Regions from separate parts of the Oryzomicrobium sp. genome, predicted to be linked through region 3. Evidence: predicted binding sites of a transcription regulator. Region 3 holds the regulator's gene; each other region holds the start of a gene.
The links. The regulator HrcA, encoded in region 3, represses chaperone genes, less so after heat shock. The targets are predictions, from matches to a motif close to TNTTAGCACTCNNNGNCNNNGAGTGCTAANA.
Positions count from the first base shown of each region.

Region 1: V7Z98_RS11480 (co-chaperone GroES) is a predicted target of HrcA. The motif match lies at 3,741-3,771, and genes of this name have one in related genera.
Region 2: rpoH (RNA polymerase sigma factor RpoH) is a predicted target of HrcA. The motif match lies at 2,367-2,397, and genes of this name have one in related genera.

Region 1 covers NZ_DAISLS010000010.1:188,011-193,792, forward strand. Annotated here, with positions in the region: gene V7Z98_RS11455 (ATP-binding protein) at 1-822, shown strand, start outside; gene V7Z98_RS11460 (chemotaxis protein CheX) at 842-1,819, shown strand; gene V7Z98_RS11465 (response regulator) at 1,877-2,242, shown strand; gene V7Z98_RS11470 (methyl-accepting chemotaxis protein) at 2,246-3,043, shown strand; gene V7Z98_RS11475 (hypothetical protein) at 3,040-3,630, shown strand; gene V7Z98_RS11480 (co-chaperone GroES) at 3,884-4,174, shown strand; gene groL (chaperonin GroEL) at 4,219-5,782, shown strand, end outside.
Region 2 covers NZ_DAISLS010000007.1:185,463-191,244, forward strand. Annotated here, with positions in the region: gene V7Z98_RS08410 (ABC transporter substrate-binding protein) at 1-681, opposite strand, end outside; gene V7Z98_RS08415 (hypothetical protein) at 961-1,326, opposite strand; gene V7Z98_RS08420 (hypothetical protein) at 1,515-2,231, opposite strand; gene rpoH (RNA polymerase sigma factor RpoH) at 2,425-3,276, shown strand; gene V7Z98_RS08430 (Yip1 family protein) at 3,374-3,958, opposite strand; gene V7Z98_RS08435 (cytochrome c oxidase subunit 3) at 4,095-4,958, opposite strand; gene ctaD (cytochrome c oxidase subunit I) at 5,011-5,782, opposite strand, start outside.
Region 3 covers NZ_DAISLS010000018.1:21,189-26,970, reverse strand. Annotated here, with positions in the region: gene fur (ferric iron uptake transcriptional regulator) at 1-45, shown strand, start outside; gene recN (DNA repair protein RecN) at 124-1,785, opposite strand; gene V7Z98_RS16515 (NAD(+)/NADH kinase) at 1,838-2,782, opposite strand; gene hrcA (heat-inducible transcriptional repressor HrcA) at 2,939-3,967, shown strand; gene hemH (ferrochelatase) at 4,050-5,162, shown strand; gene V7Z98_RS16500 (VCBS repeat-containing protein) at 5,338-5,782, shown strand, end outside.

The DNA.
Region 1 (5,782 bases), on a different contig from region 3:
CGCGGCGGCGAGCGCTACCTGCTGGTGGACCGGGAGCAGATCCAGGAAACCCTGCACCGCCTGGAAAAGGTCAATCCGGGCAACCTGCACGAGCTGGTGGCGGCCCGGGACCAGGTGCAGCGCGTGCTGCGCCTGCTCGGCACCGAATCCGTGGCCCAGATCCTCTCCGGAGTGTTCGATTCCCTGCCTTCCCTGGCCAAGGAGCTGGGCAAGGTGGCACCGGTGGTGAGCATCGAGGACAACGGCTACTTCCTGCACAACCAGGTGTCCGGCGCCCTCAAGAACGTGTTCATGCACCTGGTGCGCAACGCCATGGACCACGGCATTGAAACACCCGACGTGCGCCGCGAGTCCGGCAAACCCGCCGCCGGCGAGATCACCCTGCGCCTGGCCCTGGTCGGGGACGGCCTGCAGCTGGCCCTGAGCGACGACGGCCGGGGCCTGGCCCTGGCGCGTATCCGCCGCATCGCCCTGGACAAGCAACTGATCGGTGCGGACGACGTTCTGAGCGACGAAGAGGTGGCCCAATTGATCTTCCGCCCCGGCTTCTCCACGGCCGAGGCGGTCACCGAAGTGTCCGGCCGCGGCGTCGGCATGGATGCGGTGCAAGACCTGATCCGGCGCGAGGGCGGCAAGATCGCCGTGCGCTTCCTCGACGATGCCGCCGGAGCCGACTTCCGGCGCTTCGAGACGGTGGTGACCCTGCCCGAGAAGGTTGCCGTGCGCGGCGAGGAAATCGCCGTGACGGCCGATGCGCCGGCCGGCAGCGAGGACGGGGCGGCGGCCGGTGGCTCGGCGGATGTCGCCCGTGCCATCGCCTGAGGCCGGAGGACCGCCCAGCGTGGATACCCGGACCCAGGTGGCCAGCAAGATGCTGGTGCTCGACGACGCGGGCACCTATGTGAACAGCCTCAAGGCCTTCTGCGAGGAATGCGCCCTCCTGGGCATCCGCCCCAACGTGGCCGGCAACGGCGACGTGATGGCGGTGCTGCGCGCCAACGTGGACCTGGGCGGCATCCTGCTCTACGAGAACTACGGTGGCCGGCCGGGCAACGGCCTGGTCATGGCCCGGGAGATCCACGCCCTGCGCCCCGAGCTGCCCATCTTCCTGCGCCGCGACGCCGTCTCCAGCGTCGCCGGCCTGGGGGAGCGCGACGCGGCCATGTTCCGCTGCGCCTACACCCTGGCGACCCTGCAACAGCTGCGGGAGTCCCTGGACGCCTCGATCTTCAGCCGGATCTACCCCAACGCCCTGGTGCGGGGCATTGCCGAGATCACCCGGGCCTCTTTGGAAAGCCTCTTCCACGGCTGCGAGGTGGATGCCGAGACCCCCTACCTGGTCAAGGACCGCATCATCTACGGTGAGGTGTTCACCCTGATCGCCATCGAGAGCCACTGGTGCCGGGGCTACATGATGCTGCAATCGTCCGAGGGCAGCGTGCTCGACCTGTTGCGCGGCCGGCCAGGCGGCGGGGACGGGCTCACCTTCCGCGATCTCAACGGCACCCTGGGCGAGGCCACCAACCTGATCTGGGGCGCCTTCAAGAACCGCTACGTCGGCCACGGCACGGCGGCCTCCGCGCCGCTCCAGACCCAGGTGCCCATCGTCATCAACCACCAGCGCCGCTACATCTCCTTCGGTTCGGACGATCCCCAGCTGTGCCTGAAATACACCCTGCGGCTGCGGCAGTCCCCGGACGGCCCGGGCGTGCCGGTCTACCAGCGCTTCGTCTTCAACCTGGACTGGTCCCCGGACGAGTTCAGCGAAAACCCCACGGTGGAGTCCTTCGTCGAGTCCGGCGAATTGGAACTCTTCTGACCCCGCGTTCGATCTTTTTTCCCCTTCCCGTTTGATAACCAATAACAAGGAGTTCCCATGGCCCAGGTTCTGGTCGTCGATGATTCCAGCACGGTGCGTAACGAGGTCTGCGATTTCCTCAAGAACAACGGCCTCGCCGTCACGGCAGCGGTGGACGGCAACGACGGGCTGGCCAAGCTCAAGGCCGACCCCGCCATCAAGCTGGTGTTGAGCGATGTGAACATGCCCAACATGGACGGCCTGACCATGGTCGAGAAGATCCGCGGCGACCTGAAGAACGCGGCGGTCAACGTCATCATGCTCACCACCGAGAACAGCCCGGCGATGAAGGAGCGGGGCAAGGCGGCCGGCATCAAGGGGTGGATCGTCAAACCGTTCAACGGCGCCGCCGTGATCGCCACCCTGAAGAAGCTGGTGGCCTGATCGATGGCCCTGACCACTGGCGCCACCCCGATCCTGCTGGCTCTCGCCGTATTGCTGGCGCTGCTCGCCCTGGCCAGCTGGTGGCGCGTCGCCGTCCTGCGCCGCGAGGGGAGCCGCCGGGAGGCGGCCCTGCGCCGCGAGATCGATGCCCTGGCCGGGCACATTCCCCCCGAGGTCATGGCCGGGCGGCTGGCCGATCTGCAAGGCGAGGCCGACGCCCTGCGCGAGGCCCTGGCCCGGCTGGCCGAGGCGCACGAGCAGGCCGCCCAGGAGGCGGCCCAGAGCGCCGCCGCCGAGCAGCAGGCCGTACTGGCCGAGGCCGCCGCCGGCTACGGTGCGGCCCTGGCCGACCTGCGCCAGCGGGTCGCGGCGGACCATCACGAGTTGAAAGGCGGCATCGACGCCCTGCTCGACGTGGTCAAGACCCTGGAGCGCTGGCATGACCAGATTCAGGGCATCCTGGCCAACAACCAGGCGCTGAAGCGGGAAAACGAGGAATTCGCCAACATCAACAAGAAGATCGTGATGCTGGCGCTCAACGCCTCGATCGAGGCCGCCCGGGCCGGCGAGTACGGCCGGGGCTTCGCCGTGGTGGCCGACGGGGTGCGCGACCTGGCCCTGACCTCCACCAAGCTGGCCCAGAGCTTCAAGGAAAACCTGGACAAGAGCGACCTGGTGGCCACCGCCACCTTCCTCGACCTGCAAGCCAGCAGCAACATGATCCGCACCGCCGTGTTCGGCCTGGGTGCGAGCGAGAGCCGCATTCTGTCCCATCTGTCCGAGGAGGGCGCCCTGCCATGATCACCACCGAAGCCATCGCCTCCGTCCAGTGGCTGTTCGACAAGGCCATCCGGGAAAATGCCGGGGCCGGCGCCGCCTGCGAGGTAACCGTTTCTCCCGGCCTGGGGCCGGCCATGGCGGACGATGCCCGCCGCCACCTGGTGGTGATCGGCATCTCGTCCTACCTGTTCCGCATGGTCGTCCTGTTCGACTTCGACGCGGCCCCCCGGACCCTGGACTATCTGTCCCGCCGTGCCGGCGGCGAGCCGGGGGCGCTCCAGGGGCAACTGCTCGCCGACGCCTACGGCGAGCTGGTGAACATGATCTGCGGCGCGGCCAAGCGGACCTTGCACGAGGTCTTTCCCCACACCGGCCTGTCCACCCCGTTCACCCTGGAAAGCTCCTGCGCCCGCTACGTCTGCGCCCTGGACCCGGCCCACAGCCTGACCTTCGCGGTGAATATCGGCGATCAGGGCGACGGCCAGCTTGGCTTCCGCATGACCGTCTGCCTGTGCGTGGCCCCGGGCACCACCCTGGACTTCACGGTGGCGCGCACCGCCCCCGCCAATGCGTCGTCCGACTCCTGCGGCGAGATCGAATTCTTCTGATCCGGCGCGGCCTGGACGGCCCTGGGCGGCGGCCCGGCGCAGCCCCGGGAGACATCGCCCGCATAAATAATTGGCGGGGCGCCCTTGAAAACCCCGGGGGGCGTCCCTATTATTAGCACTCGTCGCCGATGAGTGCTAACAACCTCCCGGTGACCGGCAGCCGCGGCGGGTGCGAGCTTCGCTCCCCGAGTCCGGCGGCTCCCCATTCGTGTCATCCGTGTTTATGTCCGCAACTTTGTCAGGAGCCCACTCCATGAAAATCCGTCCCTTGCACGACCGCGTGATCGTCAAGCGCGTCGAAGCCGAGCGCACCACCGCCTCCGGTATCGTCATCCCCGATTCCGCCGGCGAGAAGCCGGATCAGGGTGAAATCCTCGCCGTCGGTCCCGGCAAACGCGACGATTCCGGCAAGCTGATCGCCCTCGACGTCAAGGTCGGCGACCGCGTCCTGTTCGGCAAGTACGCCGGCCAGACCGTCAAGGTGGATGGCCAGGAACTGCTGGTCATGCGTGAAGAAGACATCATGGGCGTGGTGGAAGCCTAAGGCTTTCCGACCCCCTCACCTTTCCCAGAATTCAGGAGCAAACAATGGCTGCTAAAGAAGTCAAATTCGGTGACGTCGCCCGCGAGCGCATGGTCGCCGGCATCAACATCCTCGCCAACGCCGTCAAGGTGACCCTGGGCCCCAAGGGCCGCAACGTGGTGCTCGAGCGCTCCTTCGGCGCCCCCACCGTGACCAAGGACGGCGTGTCCGTCGCCAAGGAAATCGAACTGAAGGACAAGTTCGAGAACATGGGCGCCCAGATGGTCAAGGAAGTCGCTTCCAAGACCTCCGACGTGGCCGGTGACGGCACCACCACCGCCACCGTGCTGGCCCAGGCCATCGTCCGCGAAGGCATGAAGTACGTGGCCGCCGGCATGAACCCGATGGACCTCAAGCGCGGCATCGACAAGACCGTCGCCGCCCTGACCGACGAACTGCGCAAGATTTCCAAGCCCTGCTCCACCACCAAGGAAATCGCCCAGGTCGGCTCCATCTCCGCCAACTCCGACACCAACATCGGCGACATCATCGCCAATGCCATGGACAAGGTCGGCAAGGAAGGCGTGATCACCGTCGAAGACGGCAAGTCCCTGGACAACGAACTCGACGTCGTCGAAGGCATGCAGTTCGACCGCGGCTACCTGTCCCCCTACTTCATCAACAACCCGGACAAGCAGATTGCCGCCCTGGACAATCCCTTCGTCCTGCTGTTCGACAAGAAGATCTCCAACATCCGCGACCTGCTGCCGGTGCTCGAGCAAGTGGCCAAGGCCGGCCGCCCGCTGCTGATCATCGCCGAAGACGTGGACGGTGAAGCCCTGGCCACCCTGGTGGTGAACAACCTGCGCGGCATCCTCAAGACCTGCGCCGTCAAGGCTCCGGGCTTCGGCGACCGCCGCAAGGCCATGCTCGAAGACATCGCCATCCTGACCGGCGGTACCGTGATCGCCGAAGAAGTCGGCCTGTCCCTGGAAAAGGCCACCCTGGCCGAGCTGGGCCAAGCCAAGCGCATTGAGATCGGCAAGGAAAACACCACCATCATCGACGGCGCCGGCGATGCCGCCACCATCGAAGCTCGCGTCGGCACCATCCGCAAGCAGATCGAGGAAGCCACCTCCGACTACGACCGTGAGAAGCTGCAAGAGCGCGTGGCCAAGCTGGCCGGCGGCGTTGCCGTGATCAAGGTCGGCGCTGCCACCGAAGTCGAAATGAAGGAAAAGAAGGCTCGCGTCGAAGACGCCCTGCACGCCACCCGCGCTGCCGTTGAAGAAGGCATCGTCGCCGGCGGCGGCGTGGCTCTGCTGCGCGCCCGCGCCGCGGTGTCCGTCAAGGGTGACAACGCCGACCAGGAAGCCGGCATCAAGATCGTCCTGCGCGCCATCGAAGAGCCCCTGCGCCAGATCGTCGCCAACGCCGGTGACGAGCCCTCCGTGGTGGTCTCCAAGGTCCTGGAAGGCAAGGGCAACTTCGGCTACAACGCCGGCTCCGGCGTGTACGGCGACATGGTGGAAATGGGCGTGCTCGACCCCACCAAGGTGACCCGCACCGCCCTGCAGAACGCCGCCTCCGTGGCCGGCCTGATGCTCACCACCGACTGCATGGTCGGCG
Region 2 (5,782 bases), on a different contig from region 3:
GGCCACGCCGTCGGCGTTGGAGCGGGCGATCTTGTCCACGATGGAGGAGTAATCCCGGTTGCCCAGGGGGGCGAAGTCGGCGCCGACGATCTCGACGCCGGCCTTCTCCGCCTCGCGGCGGTACCACTCCCAGCTGTCGCGGGTGGCCTGGTAGTCGGCGGTGACGCCGTAGACCCGCTTGAGCTTCTGTTCCTTGGTGAAGCTGAGGGCCATGCGCTGCTCCATGCCCAGGGTGTTGGAGGTGCGGAAGGTGTAGCGGGAGCCGTTGGGCACGGTGATCTTGTCGTCGGCGGACATGGTCACCAGGTGGGGAATCTTGCGCTGCTTGGCGATGTTCATGATGGCGATGCTGGAGGCGGAGCTGACCGCGCCGAAGATCATCTGCACCCCTTCGGAGATCAACCGGGTGGTCTTCTGCACCGCCGGCTGGGGCTTGGTCTCGTCGTCTTCCCAAATCACCTGGATCGGCTTGCCGAGGACCTTGCCGCCGCGCTGCTCGATGGCGATCTCGACGCCCTTGCGCATGTCCTCGCCGAAGATTCCGTAGGTGCCGGACAGGGACACCACCCCGCCGATCTTGAACTTGTCCGGGTCGGCCGCCCGGGCCGGCCCCGTACACAACAGGGCAACGGCCATCGCTCCGAACAGCACGCCATGACGGGCCTTGATACCAGCAACCATGTTTGTCTCCTCTGTTTTTTAGGGAAGCCGCCCTGATATGTCAGTTCAGCCTGCTGATATATTAGCACCTGTTTTCTGATATGCAACACGTTTCGATTAAGGGAATCGCCACTGCTCTCATACCGCCGCAGCGGGGCTGTCGAACACGCTCCCAGCCACTCCGGCAATGCGTCCAGCGGCGGACGGCAGCACCCCGCACAGTCGTCGGAGCGGCACAAAGGAAAAGGGCCGGCAGCGTGAAGCATCACGCTGCCGGCCCTGACTGAGCGGGTGGTTGGTTCAGCGCCAGTCGCGGCGCTCGCGCTCGCCCCGGCCCCGGTCTTCTTCCCAGTGGCCGCCGGTATGTCGCCAGCCGTTGCCGGCTTGCTCCCAGCGGTGGGGCACCCAGGTATAGCCGGGACGGGGGTTCTCCCAGTGGCCGGGCACCCATTCGTGCCGGTGGCCGGTCCAGTTCCAGAAGCCGCCGATCCAGATCTGGCCAACCACGGGGGGCGGGCCCACGACTTCAACCTGGGGCGGCGGCGGAGCCACCATCACCGGTTCGGAATAGGCCGGGCCGTAATACGGCCGGCCAACGGGGGCGACGACGCAGCCGGACAGGGCGGCGGCGGTGGCGAGGGCAACGAGTAGCAGCTTGGTGCGCATGGCGGTTCCTTGTTGTGCAATGTTGGAAAGCGTCGATCCATGAGCATTTAACGCCGGAACCAGCTGCCGCGCCGACCCGCCGCCCCTGGATTTACCGACTGTTGCAACTCGCTGCACAGCCGCCACACCCCCCGCCCGGGCCGGGACGGCGCACGTTCGTCGGCCCCCGCCACGCCGCCGCCCCTGGCTCACGTGCGCTGGGGCGCGCCATTGACCGTGATGTTCAACTGCCCGGCGGAGTTGAAATTCAGGACCACCTGGGCCGACGTCCGGTTGCCCGACAGCAGGCTGCCGTACTTGGCGATCACCGCCTGCAATTCCTGCGGCGACGCCGCGCCCCGGTATTCGGCCTGGAAGCCGACGGCCTCATCCAGCGCCGCCTTGCTTTCCGACAAGCCCTGGCTCCAACCCAGGGCCCGCTCCATGGCCGGCGACTGTTGCAACGCCTCCTTCAACTGGGCGCCGTAGGGGTAGTCGCTAGGAAACTGGACCTGCCCCTGGGAATCGAAGCCGATCTGGGCAGGCGCATAGGGAATGCCGTGGGCGGCCAGCAGCCCCGGCATGTTGCTCGAAACGTACTGCCCCAGGGCGTCGATGTTCCGCTGGGTCGGCATCAGCAGCGGGGGAATCTCCCCCGTGCCGGACCAGGACTTTCCGGTCAGGTACGACTCGACGTCCAGGTTAACGGTTCCCTGGTTGGTATCGAAAGCCACGGTCGGGGACGGGGCCGATGCGGCCGCCCGCTGCTCACCAGCCAGCCGCTCCCGGGCGGCTGCCGAAATGGACACCGGTTCGGCAGATTTTGCCGTGCCCGGATCGGTGGTTGCCAAGACTTGCCGCTGCACGGCCGGCGTACCGGAGGCGGCATACAGCGAGGCGGCGCCAAAGGCGCTCTGGACGATCATGGGAAGTCCTTGGAAGGCGAGTTCTTCCAAGCAGCATGTTTTATGCCAAACGCCAATCTTGAATGCTCTTCCCGGCTCAGTTCCGCGCGGCCTAACCAGGTGCCACCAGCTGCGATTCCCCAGAACTCACCCCCCCTTTAGCACTCAAAGGCAACGAGTGCTAAAATCAGATTGACCCTTTTGGAGGACCTCCATGACCCAGACCGCTTCGCTGATGCATCTACCGGTGGCGGTGGGCAATTTGGACGCCTACATCCAGACCGCCCAACGCTTTCCGCTGCTTTCCGACGAGGAAGAGAAGGCCTTGGCTCGCCGCTTCCGCGACGACGATGATCTGAGTGCCGCCCGCCAGTTGGTGCTGTCGCACCTGCGGGTGGTGATCGCCATCGCCCGGGGCTACCTGGGCTACGGCCTGCCCCACGCCGACCTGATCCAGGAAGGCAACATCGGCCTGATGAAGGCCGTGAAGCGCTTCGACCCGGACCGGGGCGTGCGCTTGGTGTCGTTCGCCATCCACTGGATCAAGGCCGAGATTCACGAATACATCGTGAAGAACTGGCGCCTGGTCAAGGTGGCCACCACCAAGGCCCAGCGCAAGCTGTTCTTCAACCTGCGCAGCATGAAGCCGGGCAGCGAAGCGCTGACGCCGGAGCAGGCCAACGAAGTGGCCGCCACCCTGGGCGTCAAGCCCGAGGAAGTGGTGGAGATGGAAACTCGCCTGAGCGGCCACGACCTGGCCCTGGAAGGCAACCCGGACGACGAGGAAGGCCGCCTGGCCCCCATCGCCACCCTGGCCGACTCGCGCCTGGAGCCGACCCGGGTGCTGGAAGCCCGGGAAGAGGAGCGCCTGCACAACGAGGGCCTGCGCGGCGCCCTGGCCACCCTGGATGCGCGCAGCCGCCGCATCATCGAGGCCCGCTGGCTGGCCGAGGACGGCGGCGCCACCCTGCACGACCTGGCGGCCGAATTCGGCGTTTCCGCCGAACGCATCCGCCAGATCGAGGCCAAGGCCCTCAAGTCCCTGCGCGGGGTACTGGCGGCCTGACCTTTCCGCCGCCCCATAAACACAACGGCCGGATGCGTGTGCGCTCCGGCCGTTGTGTTTATGGGGCCTGCACGCGGGCAAGGCCCCGGTTGCAGGATCAGCCCACCGCCCAGCCCAGGGCGACGAAGGTGAGCAACATCATCACCACCCAGGCGCACAGGCCGGCAGCCAGCACCGAGCCCCACAGCAGCAGGGCATGGCCGTCGTCGTCACCCATGTGGAACACCCGGTTGACGCCTTGGTAGATGAGCACGCCCACCGCGAACAGGGCGAGGATGGCCACCGCCACGTTGAACAGCAGGCTGGGTGCGAAGAAGGCCACCGGCGCGATCCACAGGGGGGTGGGCGCCACCGCCGCCAGGGTGAAGGCGTCCTGGTAGGACGGCCGGGCGTCGATCACATCGCCCAGTTGCTGGATGATGCGGGCCATCACCGGCACCGCCACCAGCTCGGTGACGTAGAACAGCACGGCAATGCCCATCATCATCTGCCGCCCGATCGTCGGCAGGTTCACCGTCTCGTGGTAGGCCGACCAGGCGTAGAGCATCATTGCCGGCGGCACCAGGGACATGGGCACCACGTACATCCAGAACATCTTGGTGACCGAGGGGTGGACCTTCATCAGCCAGTCCCAGCCCTCGCCATGGGACGACAGCATCTTCGGGAACATCATCGGACTCATGGCGTACCTCCTTTCAGGCAAGACGCATAGTGCAAACCACTCCCTGAGCCCCCTTGCAACGACTGCCAAGCACCACAAATTCACTGCTTCACTACATTGAATTGGACCTCGCCGGAGCAGGGCCGTTCTGTCACCCTCACAGCCAGTAGACGAAGACGAACAGCAGCAGCCAGACCACGTCCACGAAGTGCCAGTACCAGGACACCGCCTCGAAAGCGAAGTGGTGGTCCGGGGTGAAATGGCCGGCCTGCACGCGCAGCAGGATCACCGTCAGCATCACCGCCCCCAGGGTCACGTGCAGGCCGTGGAAGCCGGTAAGCATGAAGAAAGTGGCGCCGTAGATGCCGGTCTTCAGCGAAAAGGTGGCCTCGTGGTACTCGTAGGCCTGGAAGGTGAGGAACAGGGCGCCGAGCAGCACCGTCAGCAACAGCCCCAGGGCGAGCTGGCCGCGCCGGCCGCTCTTCAGCCCCCAGTGGGCCCAGGTCACGGTGGCGCCGGAACTGAGCAGGATCAGGGTGTTGATCGCCGGCAGGCCCCAGGCCGCCATGGGGGTGAAGGCGTCCTTCAGCCCCGGCCCCTCGGTAGGCCAGGCGCCCTCGTAGCCGGGCCACAGCAGGGGGGTATGGGCCAGCCAGGGGATGGCGAACTCGCGTACGTAGAAGAGCGCGCCGAAAAAGCCGCCGAAGAACATCACCTCGGAAAAGATGAACCACACCATGCCCCAGCGGAACGAGCGATCCACCTGGGGGTTGTAGCGCCCAGCCAGGCTCTCGCGGATGACGTTGCCGAACCAGCCGAACAGCATGAACACCAGGATGGCGAAGCCCAGGGCCATCACCCAGGGGCCGGCGCCCACCTTGGCGAGCAGCAGGATGAAGCCCGAGGCCAGGGTAAGCAGGGCCACCGAGCCGACCAGGGGCCACCAGGACGGCGGCGGCGTGTAGTAGCCGCCGGGGGCGGCGTGGGCGGCGAGGTTTCCGGGCTGGGAGGGCAGGGACATGGCGGACCTCCGGGGACGGCGCGTGTAACGATGGCGGTGGGGGCGATGGCGGCTAGCGGACCGTCGGCGGGGTGGTGAAGGAGTGGTAGGGCGGCGGCGAGGACAGGGTCCACTCCAGGGTGTCGGCCCCCTCCCAGGGCTTGGCCCCGGCCGGCTTGCCGCCGCGGATGCAGCGGACCACGTTGTAGAGGAAGAGCAGCTGGGCCGCACCGAGGACGAAGGCGCCGATGCTGGCGATCAGGTTGAACTCGGCGAATTGCAGGGCGTAGTCGGGGATGCGCCGCGGCATCCCGGCCAGGCCGAGGAAGTGCATGGGGAAGAAGGTGACGTTGAAGGCGATGGCGGTGAGCCAGAAGTGGGTCTTGCCCAGGGTTTCGTCGTACATGTGGCCGGTCCATTTCGGCAGCCAGTAATACACCCCGGCCATGATGCTCATGGCCGCCCCGGAAAACAGTACGTAGTGGAAGTGGGCCACCACGTAGTAGGTGTCCTGCAACTGGATGTCCACCGGCACCAGGGCCAGCACCAGGCCGGAGAAGCCACCGATGGTGAACAGGCAGATGAAGGCGATGGCGAACAGCATCGGCGTCTCGAAGGTCAAGGAGCCCTTCCACAGGGTCGCCACCCAGTTGAACACCTTCACCCCGGTGGGGATGGCGATCAGCATGGTGGTGTACATGAAGAACAGCTGGCCGGCGGCCGGCATGCCGGTGGTGAACATGTGGTGCGCCCATACCAGGAACGACAGGAAGGCGATCGAGGCCACCGCCCAGACCATCGAGGTGTAGCCGAACAGGGGCTTGCGGGCGAAGGTCGGCAAGATG
Region 3 (5,782 bases):
GGCAAGCAAGCCGAGGACGAGAAGTTCCAGCGCGGCACCGAATAGCCTGCCGCCCACCGCGCCTCCCCATGAAAAAACGCCGCATTGCTGCGGCGTTTTTCTTTTGTCTCGGCCGGACCGCCCTCACCCCGCCGCCAGCATCTCCTCGGCGTGGCGCCGGGTGGTGGCGGTGATCTCCACCCCGCCCAGCATCCGGGCGATTTCCTCGACCCGGCCCGGAGCGTCCAGGGACAGCACCCGGCTGAGCACCTCGCCGCCCTTCTGGGATTTGGCCACCTGCCACTGGTGATCAGCCCGGGCCGCCACCTGGGGCAGGTGGGTGACGCACAGCACCTGCCGGTCCTGGCCCAGGCGGTGCAGCAGGCGCCCCACCACCTCGGCCACGCCGCCGCCGATGCCCACGTCCACCTCGTCGAAGACCAGGGTGGGTACCTTGGCCTGGCGGGTGGTGACCACCTGGATGGCCAGGCTGATGCGCGACAGTTCGCCGCCGGAGGCCACCTTGGCCAGGGGCTTGGCGGCACTGCCGGACAGGCCGGCGATGCGGAATTCCACCTGCTCCAGGCCATGGGCGCTGCCGTCTTCGAGAGGCACCAGCCCGATCTGGAACTTGCCACCGGACAGGGCCAGTTCCTGCATCACCGCCGAGACCTCCTTACCCAGGGCTTCCGCCGCCTTGGCGCGCTTCTTGGACAACGCCTGGGCCAGGCCGCGGTAGCGGGATTCGGCCGCCGCCACCCGGGCCGCCAGGGCTTCCAGGTCCGAAGCCTCCCCCAGCTGGGCGAGGCGCTGGCGGGCCGATTCCAGGCGAGCCGGCAGGGTTTCCGGGGTTTCCCGGTACTTGCGGGCGCAGGACAGCACGGCGTCGATGCGCCGCTCGGCTTCCGCCAGCCGGTCCGGATCGAGCTCGACCCGGTCGGCGTAGCGGCGTAGTTCCGAAACCGCCTCCACCAGTTCGGTTTGGGCCGAGCGCAGCAGTTCGGCCACCGCGGCAAGGCCCGGGTCGAAGCTGCTCAGGTCGTCCAGCCGGGTGAGGGCCCCGTCCAGCTGTTCCTCGCAGGCGCCCTCGGCGTCGGTCAGCACGTTCAGGGAATAGCGCGCCCCGTCGATCAGGCTGGCGGCGTGGGCCAAGCGCTTGTGCTCCAGGTTGAGGCTTTCCCATTCGTCGCCGGCCAGTCCCAGGGATTCCAGTTCCTGCACCTCCCAGGCCAGGCGCTCCCGCTCTTCGGCCAGTTGGGCGCCGTTGCGCTCGGCCTCGTCGAACAGCATCCGGGCCTCCTGCCAGGCGCGCCAGGCCTCGCCCACGGCGCGCACGTCGTCGCGCAGGCCGGCCTGGCCGTCGAGCAGGGCGCGCTGGGCGTCACCGCGCAGCAGGGATTGATGGGCGTGCTGGCCGTGGATGTCCACCAGGTCCTCGGCCACCGCCTTCAATTGCTGCAAGGTGGCCGGACTGCCGTTGATGTAGGCCCGGGAGCGGCCGCCGGCTTCGAGCACCCGGCGCAGCAGCAGCTCGCCGTCCTCGGGGGCAGCCAGGTCCTGCTCCGCCAACCACTCGCCCACGCCGGGCAGGGCGGCGACGTCGAAAGCCGCCGTCACCTCGGCCCGGGCGGCGCCGGCGCGCACCAGGCCGCTGTCGGCCCGCTCGCCAAGGACGAAGGCGAGGGCATCCACCAGGATCGACTTGCCGGCCCCGGTTTCCCCGGTGAAAGCGCCGAACCCCTGGGCGAACTCCAGTTCGAGGCGGTCGACGATGACGAAATCGCGGATGGTCAGGCGCTGCAGCATAAGGGGCGAGGAGGCGCAGTAAAGTGAGGAGTGGTCGGAGAAGCAGCCGGGGTCAGGTGCCCTTGGGCTTTTCGCTCCACTGCAGCTTCTGGCGCAGCATGGCGAAGTAGCTGTAGCCCGGCGGGTGCAGGAAGCAGACGCTGTGCTCGGAGCGGAACAGGCGCACGCTGTCGTAGCGGCACAGGGTCTGGGTGACCTGGCCGTCGAAGTGCACCCGGGAGTCGTCGGCGGAGAGGATGCGGATTTCGATGGCCTTGGTTTCCGGGATGGTGATCGGCCGGTTGGTCAGGGCATGGGGGCACAGGGGCACCAGGGCGATGCCGCCCAGGGTGGGGTGCAGGATCGGCCCGTTGGCCGACAGGGAGTAGGCGGTGGAGCCGGTGGGGGTGGAGACGATCAGGCCGTCGGCGCGCAGGCTGTAAATGAACTCGCCGTCGATGAACAACTCGAATTCGATGAGCCGGGAGATGGCCCCCTTGTCCACCACCACGTCGTTGAGCGCCACGTTGGCGGCCACCACCTCGCCGCCGCGCACCACCTCGCCGCCGAGCAGCAGCCGGCTTTCCGGGATGAAGCGCCCTTCGAGCAGGTCGTCCAGGCACGAAAGCATGTCGGAACGGGCGATGTCGGTCATGAAGCCGAGCCGGCCCTGGTTCACCCCCACCAGGGGCACCCGGTAGCGGGCCAGCTGGCGGGCGGCGTTGAGCATGGTGCCGTCGCCGCCGACGACGATGGCCACGTCGGCCCGGTAGCCGATCACCGTGAAATCCACTGCGTCGAAGGCCGCCAGGCCGCCCAGGGTGTGGTGGTTGGCCAAGCCATGGCCGCTGGCGGCGCCGAAGCCGGCGATGTTGTCGGCGGTATCGGCTTCCACCAGAACCTTGACGCCCCGGTCGGACAGCGCCTGGGCGAGGGCCAGCAGGGTGTCGGCCACCTCGGGGCTGTGGTACCGGCCGATGAGGGCGATGGTGCGGGGAGTACTGAACGACTGTGGCATGGCAAAATTAAACCACAAAACCATGCCGGCGCCGGGCTTCCCCCGTGCTGGCACTGTCCGTGCCCGGCCCGGGTGCCGCTCCGGGCGGCGCCGGGGGCATCGCGCTCCGCGGCGCCGGCATTTTCGTTTTGATCCTTTTCGGTAACATAGCAGGCCATGCTCGACGAACGCGCCCGCATCCTACTCAAGACCCTGGTCGAACGGTACATCGCCGAAGGCGAGCCCATCGGCTCCCGCGCCCTGTCCCGGTATTCCGGCCTCGACCTGTCCCCCGCCACGGTCCGCAACGTGATGGCCGACCTGGAGGAGGCCGGCTTCGTCGCCAGCCCCCACACCTCCGCCGGCCGGATACCGACGCCCCGGGGCTACCGGCTGTTCGTCGATTCCCTGCTCACCGTGCGCCCCCTGGAAAAAGGGCAGATCGCCGTCCTGGAGCACCAGCTCGACCCGAGCCAGCCCCAGCAGCTGCTGGCCTCGGCCTCGCGCATCCTCTCCGACCTGTCTCACTTCGCCGGGGTGGTGGTGGCGCCGCGCCGCCAGGCGCCGCGCATCAAGCAGATCGAATTCCTCGCCCTGTCGGAAAAACGCATCCTGCTGATCCTGGTCACCGCCGACGGCGAGGTGCAGAACCGCATCCTGTTCACCGAGGCCGCCTACACCCCGGCGGAACTGGTCACCGCCGCCAACTACTTCAACCAGCACTGCGCCGGCCTGGATTTCGACCAGGTGCGCAACCGCCTCGACGCCGAACTGCGCGAGCTGAAGAGCGATCTCCAGGCGCTGATGAGCGCGGTGCTGGCGGTGGGCGACCAGGCCATGCACGAGAGCGGCGATCGCTACGTGATCTCAGGCGAGCGCAACCTGCTCGACGTGGACGACCTGTCGTCCAACGTGCGCCGCCTGCGCGAACTGTTCGACCTGTTCGAGCACAAGACCGGACTGGTGCGCCTGCTCGACCTGTCGAACAAGGCCGACGGGGTGCAGATCTACATCGGCAACGAATCGGGCATCGCCCCCCTGGACGAGTGCAGCGTGGTCACCGCCCCCTACGAGGCCAACGGCCAAGTGATCGGCTCGGTGGGGGTGATCGGCCCGACCCGCATGGCCTACGAGCGGGTCATCCCGATCGTGGACATCACCGCCCGACTGCTCTCCTCCGCCCTCACCTACCAGGCCACGGCCTGATCCCGCGCCGGGGCGGTGGGTCCAAACCTCCCCCCGGCGCCCCACAAGAACAACGCGACAGCGACACACCGTCTCAGGACCCATGCCCCGCTTCCAGCCCGAACCGCCGTTCCAGCACGGCACCCCGCCTCAGACCGCCGTGGTGCTGGTCAACCTCGGCTCACCCGACTCCCCCACTCCCGAAGCGGTGCGCCGCTATCTCAAGGAATTCCTCTCCGACCCCCGGGTGGTGGAAATCCCCACGGCGGTGTGGTGGCCGATCCTCAACGGCATCATCCTCAACACCCGGCCCAAGCACTCCGCCGCCAAGTACGCCACCATCTGGACCCCGGAAGGCTCGCCCCTCAAGGTGCACACCGAGCGCCAGGCCAAACTGCTCCAGGGCCTGCTCGGCGAGCGGGGCCACCGGGTCACCGTCACCTGGGCGATGCGCTACGGTAGCCCGGCCCTGCCCGAGGTGCTCGACCGGCTGAAAGCCGACAACCACACCCGCATCCTGCTGCTGCCCGCCTACCCCCAGTATTCGGCCAGCACCACCGCCACCGTGCTCGACCAGGCCGGCCAGTGGCTCGCCGGCCTGCGCAACCAGCCCGAGGTCCGCAGCCAGCGCAGCTTTGCCGACGACCCGGGCTATATCGCCGCCCTGGCCGCCAGCGTGCGCGAGCACTGGCAGGCCCACGGCAAGCCCGCCGCCAATGACAAGACCTACCGGTTGGTGATGAGCTTTCACGGCGTGCCGCGGCGCTCCCTAGACCTGGGCGACCCCTACCACTGCGAGTGCCACAAGACCGCCCGGCTGCTGGCCCGGGCCCTGGACCTGCCCGAGCATCAGGCGCTGACCACCTTTCAGTCCCGCTTCGGCAAGGCCGAATGGCTCCAGCCCTACACTGCCCCGACCCTGGCCGCCCTGCCCAAGGAAGGGGTCGTCCGGGTGGACGTGCTGTGCCCGGGCTTCGTCGCCGACTGCCTGGAGACCCTGGAGGAGATCGCCCAGGAGGTGAAGGCCGACTTCCTCAATGCCGGCGGCCAGGTCTTCCACTACCTGCCCTGCCTCAACGAGCGACCCGACTGGATCGCCGCCCTGGCCGACCTGGCCGAGGCCCAACTGGCAGGCTGGCCTACCCGGACACCCCGGGACGATCAGGGCCTGGCCGAATCGGTGGCACGGGCGCGCCTCCTCGGCGCCAAGGCCTGACCGGCCGGAACGCCGCCAGGGGCGCGGCGTTCCAAATATCATCCGCGAAGAACAAGCACTGGCGCGGGTTTCCAGGCATGCCATCTGGAAACCCGCGCCAATAAAGGGTTTGCGGCACGGTTCAGCCTTGGCCGCTGGTGCCGTTAATACAGGGGTAGCCTTCGCGGAGCTCCCCATGCACATTACCCAGACCCAGCTGGAGCAACGCTCCAGCCATGCCTCCCAAAGCCGCCACAATGTCAGCGAGAACCTGCGCGCCTGGATCGGCGACCAGCGCCCCGACTTTTCCGACGGCAGCCAGGGCGCCCAGCCGCGGGTGAATATTTCCAGCGCGGCGCTGGACGCCCTGAAGCATGACCAGGCAAAGGACAACGCGGCCAAGTCCGCCAAGGAGGCCTCCGGGCAAAGCGCCTCGTCCGTCTCATCCGGCATCGACCTTTCCGACGACGAGAACCTGGACCCGCGCCTGCGCATCCTCAAGGCCGTGGTGGAAATGCTCACCGGCGAGACGATCCACCTGGTCGGCACCCGGGAACTGGGCGACCTCAAGGCCGCCGCCCTGCCCCCCAGCGCCCAGGCAGCCGCCTCCCAGGCGCCGCCGCCGGAGCAAGCCGCGCCGA